2 regions of the Pseudoalteromonas sp. UCD-33C genome follow, and region 1 is predicted to be linked to the other one. Evidence: predicted binding sites of a transcription regulator. Region 1 holds the regulator's gene; the other holds the start of a gene.

The links. The regulator FliA, encoded in region 1, starts transcription of late flagellar genes. The targets are predictions, from matches to a motif close to CTAAAGNTNNNNNNNNNNNNGCCGATA.
Region 2: pomA (flagellar motor protein PomA) is a predicted target of FliA. The motif match lies at 1,166-1,192, and genes of this name have one in related genera.

The regions. Positions count from the first base shown of each region.
Region 1 covers NZ_LJTB01000003.1:204,950-208,374, forward strand. Annotated here, with positions in the region: gene AOG26_RS09015 (protein phosphatase CheZ) at 1-685, opposite strand, end outside; gene cheY (chemotaxis response regulator CheY) at 703-1,086, opposite strand; gene AOG26_RS09025 (RNA polymerase sigma factor FliA) at 1,127-1,837, opposite strand; gene AOG26_RS09030 (MinD/ParA family ATP-binding protein) at 1,864-2,724, opposite strand; gene flhF (flagellar biosynthesis protein FlhF) at 2,717-3,425, opposite strand, start outside.
Region 2 covers NZ_LJTB01000005.1:5,025-8,449, reverse strand. Annotated here, with positions in the region: gene ispA ((2E,6E)-farnesyl diphosphate synthase) at 1-736, opposite strand, end outside; gene xseB (exodeoxyribonuclease VII small subunit) at 741-983, opposite strand; gene pomA (flagellar motor protein PomA) at 1,256-2,023, shown strand; gene AOG26_RS11660 (flagellar motor protein MotB) at 2,027-2,950, shown strand; gene AOG26_RS11655 (hypothetical protein) at 3,080-3,425, shown strand, end outside.

The DNA of each region.
Region 1 (3,425 bases):
GCCCTTCAGGACCTGCTAGTGTGTCACTTGTTGCAGGTGCTTTTTCTATGGCCTGTTTTTCTTGTTGTTGATGACCATCTTCTTGACTGCCAAACACAGTTAAGAGATTAATTAAACTGTCTTCTACCTCTCGCACCAACTCAATAACACGGCGAATAACTTGTCCGGTTAAATCCTGATAATCCTGCGCCATCAGCACATTAGTCATCAAACCTTGGAGCTCATCGGTTTTGGTATGCGAGTTATTCATGAACTTATCTAAGCTATGACATAACGATTTAAATTCACCGAGTTCAATTTCTCGGTTCATTAAACGATCCCACGTAGGTTTGATTGCGGCAATTTCATCAGCAAGTTGTTGCGCTATTGGTAAACTTGCTTCAACCGCATCCATGGTTTTATTGGCGGCGCTTTCTGTCATTTCCATAACATAATTTAAGCGCTGCTTAGCGTCTGGGATCGCGTCGGTAGTTAAATCAGTGAGACGAGTATCTAGGTCAAAGTTTTTTAACGCTTCATGAAGCTGACGCGTCAATTTGCCGACTTCAGCAAACAACTCTGATTGTTCTTTTGATGCAGCGTCAAGAATGAGCTTATCTGCTTTTTCTTGTTCACCATTTTCAAGATACTCAACAAGTTGACGAGCTTGCTCTAAACTTATTTGAGGCGCAGCAAGTGCTGACATAAGCCTCTCCCCTTAGATTAACCTAAACGTTCAAACACTTTTTCCAATTTGGTTTTAAGTGTCGCAGCAGTGAATGGTTTAACGATATAGCCATTAACACCTGCTTGAGCAGCAGCAACAATTTGTTCTTTTTTCGCTTCAGCTGTCACCATTAATACAGGAATATGCTTAAGGCTATCATCAGCACGAATTGCACGTAACAAATCAATACCTTGCATACCAGGCATGTTCCAATCTGTTACAACAAAATCAAATTCTTGATTTTGTAGCATTGGCAATGCTGTTGAACCGTCGTCAGCTTCCTGCACATTGGTAAAACCTAAATCCCTTAATAGATTTTTAATGATACGTCTCATTGTAGAAAAATCATCAACAACAAGAATTTTCATGTTTTTATCCAAAACATCCTCCGGTGAGGTTTGAACCTTTATTTACTTACTACTAATTAATCCAGTCATTGATTTTTGCTTTGAGCTTAATCATCGCCTGACCATGTATTTGACTCACACGCGACTCGCTAACATCGAGTATGTGTCCTATTTCTTTTAAGTTCATTTCGTCGTTGTAGTACAAAGACAAAACGAGAGCATCTCTTTCTGGTAACGATTGGATAGCCGTTAATAGAGACTGGTTAAACCGCTCATTTTTAACGTTATTAAACGGTTTGTCTAGTCCTAAATCCTGACCTACTGGTGTGATGACGTCTTCATCTACACCTAAATCTTCAATACCTAATACTTTACTCGAATTTACATCATGTAGAATATGATGGTACTCATCTAGCGTAATATCAAGTTTTTCAGCGACTTCAGTATCTTTGGGCTCACGATTTAAAGTGCTTTCTAATTCGGAAATGGTTTCAGCCACAAGGCGGGCATTTCGGTGAACTGAGCGTGGCGCCCAGTCACCTCTACGAATTTCGTCTAACATCGCACCACGAATACGAATTCCAGCGAAGGTTTCGAAACTAGCACCTTTGCTAGCATCAAAGTTTTTTGACGCTTCAATTAGGCCTATCATGCCTGATTGAATTAAATCATCGAGTTGCACACTGGCAGGTAAACGAGCAATTAGATGGCACGCCACTTTTTTGACTAAAGAGGCATGTTTTTCGACAATCGCATTTAAATTCTGTGCTGATTGATATCCCATCGCTTTATTCACCGATGTTGTCATAGTTAGCCGTTTACTAGTTTTTCAATAAAAAATTCTAAATGGCCAGACGGTTGATTAGGGATCGGCCACTTAACTGCTTTTGTTGCTAATGTTTTAAACGCCACCGCTGCCGGTGAGTTCGGGAATAATTCAACAATCACCTTTTGACGTCGCGTAGATTTACGCATGTTCTCGTCATAAGGAATGGTTGCTACCAACTCCATTGAAACATCTAAAAAACGATCCGTTACTTTTGAAAGTTTAGCAAATAATTCTTGCCCTTCACGCAAACTGCGCACCATATTGGCAACAATTTTAAATTTATATACGCCATGCTCACGGCTAAGCACTTTAATAAGTGCGTAAGCATCAGTAATTGAGGTAGGTTCATCGCATACAACCACAACAACGTCTTGGGCTGCACGAGAAAAGCTTAATACCATGTCAGAAATACCTGCGGCGGTATCAACAATTAATATATCAAACTCGGTGTTTAACTCGCTAAAAGCGCGAATAAGGCCTGCATGCTCAGATGGCGTTAATTCAACCATACTTTGTGAACCAGACGTCGCTGGTACAATTTTGATGCCCGCAGGGCCTTCAACAAGAATTTCGTCAAGCTCACACTCGCCTGACAAAACATGAGATAAATTACGTTCAACACGAAGGCCAAGCATTACGTCACAGTTTGCCAAACCTAAATCGGCATCTAATACTAATACACGATTTCCTTGCTGACCTAATGCGATTGCGGTATTGAGTGAAACGTTGGTTTTACCCACTCCACCTTTACCGCCAGTAACAGCGATAACTTTAACGCCACTATTATTATTTTGATTCATTTTGCGCAGGCCGCTTGCTTGATCTAATACTGTGTTAATCATACATCCCTACTGTGTTCGACGCTACTGCTTGACGTCTTGAATGTTGTGCTTTTGCTCGTTTTAAATACAATTGTTCAGCTTTTTTCACTAGTTTTTCAGCATTCGCTACGCGAATATCCTCAGGAACGCGCTGACCGTTAGTAAGATACCCTATTGGCAGGCGATTTTGAATCGCTATGCTAATAATCTCACCTAAACTTAAAGATTCATCCAATTTAGTGAAGATACAGCCACTTAGGTGAACCTTTTTAAAGTGTCTTACGGTTTCTTGCAACACATTTATCTGTGCTGTAGCACTTAATACTAAATAACTACGAATATCAACACGCTGATTACGCATTAGGGTATTTAACTGCTCAGTTAAACGTAAATCACGTTGGCTCATACCCGCTGTGTCTATTAATACTAGACGCTTATTACGTAAATGGTATAACACTTCAGCTAATTCATTCGCATCTTTTACCTGCTTAACACCACAGCCAATAATACGACCATAAGTAGCCAATTGTTCGTAGGCACCAATTCTGTAGGTATCAGTGGTGATCAACGCCACTTTATCAGCACCATATTTTTGTGCACCCAGTGCAGCTAATTTTGCAACTGTGGTTGTTTTACCAACGCCTGTTGGACCCACTAACGCAAATACACCGCCTTGACGCAGAATTTCGTTATTAGTGGTATGCATTTGGTTTTCAACCATT
Region 2 (3,425 bases), on a different contig from region 1:
TATTAGCCGCAATATCTGAGCCTTGTGGCTTACCTAATGTTTCAGTATCAGCTTCTACATCAAGGATATCGTCTTGTACCTGAAAAGCTAGCCCTATTGCTTGGCCAAATAGGTTTAATTGCGCGAGAGTATGTTCATCACAGCTTTTTGCACTCAATGCACCGAGTGTAATAGCACAATTAAGCAAGGCGCCCGTTTTTAGCTGATGAATGCGCTCTAACTGCGCAACGGTAATTTCTTTATCGGTCGCTTCAATATCCAGTGCTTGCCCACCTACCATACCTTCAATACCTGAGGCTTTGCTTAATGAGGCAATCATTTTTACTTGCTGGCTCGCAGGAACGGCAAATTGATGGTTGGCAATTAAATCAAATGCCAGCGTTTGTAATGCATCGCCCGCGAGTATGGCTTGCGCTTCGCCATAAACAATATGACAGGTAGGGCGGCCACGTCTTAAGTCATCATCATCCATGGCAGGTAAGTCATCATGGACTAAAGAGTAGCTATGAATACACTCAATAGCGGCAGCAAGAATATCAAGATCGGCCTTGTCTGCGCCCATCATTCGACCCGTTGCGTATACAAGGTATGGACGTAAGCGCTTACCACCATTTAAAACACCGTAATGGGTGGCTTCTTTGATGGTTTTTTCGGTATTAAGTGGTAGTTCGAAATAGCGATTTAAATGTGCTTCAACGTCTTCACGAGCGCGTTGTAGTTGTTCTTTTAATTGCACTTAATTAGTCCAAGTTTGAATCAAAATTGCTAAGAGGAGCTTGGCTATCGTTACCCATTAAAATGGCAACCTTTTGTTCGGCTTGCTGTAACTTACCAGACGAAGCATTCGCCAGTGCAATGCCGCGTTCAAATTGTTTTAGCGATTGTTCTAGTGACAATTCACCTTGCTCCATTTGTGCAACAATTTGAGATAATTCATCCAGCGCTTCTTCAAAGCTTAAGTTTTCTGGTTTCTTTGTTGCCATTGTGGCCTCGATAGCTGTTAGAAAGTGAGGCCAATTTTAGGGGGAATGCTAAACTAGGTCAAAGAATGATGTGTTTTTTTACGCATAATCCATTTTCAATATGCTATTTTTACGGTTTTAGATACAGCTTAAACTTGTAGCTTAAAAATCTTACATTAAAATAAAATTAATTCATTTAATGATTTAAGTATTTCAACTGCTTGCCGATAAGCAGTTAATAATAAAAATTTGATACCTGAGGGTGTCGTGTAATTGTTCCTCTGGAGGGGTATGTGGATTTAGCAACCATAATAGGTATTCTTGGTGCCATAGGCTTAATTGCTATGTCGATGGTGTTAAGTAGTGACGGCCAAGTTGCAATGTTTTACAACACGCCTTCGGTGGTCATTGTATTTGGTGGTTCGATTTTTATCGTATTATCGAATTTCACTATGGGGCAATTTTTGGGCATAGGTAAAGTCGCTGCAAAAGCCTTTATGTTCAAAATCGAATCTCCAGAAGAATTAATTGAAAAAGCAGTAGAATTAGCTGATTCAGCACGTAAAGGTGGTTTCTTAGCATTAGAAGAAGCCGAAATCCCCAACGGTTTTATGCGCAAAGGGGTCGATATGTTAGTGGATGGTCATGATGCTGATGTTGTTCGTGCCACCCTACAAAAAGATATTTCTCTTACAGCTAACCGTCATGAACTAGGGGCTGGGTTATTTAAATCACTTGCCGATATTGCCCCTGCGATGGGTATGATCGGTACGCTAATCGGTTTGGTTGCTATGTTATCAAACATGGATGACCCAAAAGCAATCGGCCCTGCAATGGCGGTTGCACTTTTAACTACTCTCTATGGTGCGTTCTTAGCAAACGTTGTTGCTATTCCAATTCAGGTAAAACTAGAGCTACGTAAAGACGAGGAAGCGCTTAATCAACGTTTAATTCTCGACGCGGTACTAGGTATTCAAGATGGTCAAAACCCGAAAGTAATTGAAGGTATCTTGAAAAACTACTTAGCTGAATCAAAACGTAAAGTTGATACCGAGGAGTAGGGCATGTCAGATCAAGAGTGCAAATGTCCACCACCGGGTTTACCCGCGTGGATGGGAACCTTCGCAGATTTAATGTCATTATTAATGTGCTTCTTTGTACTCTTGCTTGCTTTCTCAGAAATGGACGTACTGAAGTTTAAGCAAATTGCCGGCTCCATGAAGTTTGCTTTCGGTGTACAAAATAAAATTGAAGTAAAAGATATTCCAAAGGGAACCTCGGTCATTGCCATGGAGTTCACTCCGGGTAAACCTGAACCCACTCCTATTGAAACGATTCAACAACAAACCGTAGAAATGACGCAACAAATGCTTGAGTTTCAGGCTGGCGACGAAAGCTCTGCCGGTGGTCGACAAGAACAGCGCGGTAATAAACGTGGTGGTGAATCGCAAAGTACGGCTCAGCAACAAGCTTTAGAACAGTCAATTTCAGCAGCTGATCAAGAACAAACAAATGAACTTGTGAAGAAAATTGCTCAGCAACTAGAACAGCAAATTATGGATGGTGCGATTGAGCTCGAGTCATTAGGTCAGCAAATTATTATTCGTATCCGTGAGAATGGCTCATTCCCATCAGGTAGTGCTTTTTTACAGCCAAAATTTAAACCTATTATTCGTGATATTGCTACGCTGTTAAAAGATGTGCCGGGTGAAATAACCGTGTCAGGTCACACTGATGACTTCCAAGTATCGAATGAACTTTATACTAATAATTGGGATTTATCATCAAAACGTGCGGTGGCAGTTGCCAGTGAAATGGAAAAAGCGCCCGGTTTTGATAAATCTCGTATGATGGTGGTAGGTCACGCAGAAACAAGGCCTCTTGTACCGAATGTGACCGATGAAGATCGCAAGCGTAATCGCCGTGTTGAAATCTCTATTATGCAAGGTAAAGCACACGAGTCTGACCCTATTGATGTAAGGCAATAAATCAATTAAAGTGAAACTTCATTAACACATGTAATGGAGTATAAAAATGAAAAAAGTTGATAAATATAGCTATATGCCAGGCAATGGTGATGGCGGTGATGATGATAAAACTGATTAAGGCACTGCATTTTGCCTGATTGGTTTGTAGAAATTAGAGTTATATTAAGCAATAGCTGGGTGTTCATTTTGAGCCCGGCTATTATTATTTTTTACCTTCGTAAAGATTGGCCCGCTTTTTATTTCTCTATCATTACTGCTGCTTTTTTCCTTTATGGAACTCTTATTTATTCTGCTTTAAGAGAGTTTGATGATATCTATATCTGGCGCTATGTAGTCTGGGCTTTTAATGATATTGCTTGGATGGCAATCATTGCTTACTTGGGTATTAAAGATAAAGTCTACTTATGGCAAAGTGTTTTAGGGCAGTTGGTTGTGATAATGGCGCCCATTCTACAGTTGTTCCGTTTAGTTGACC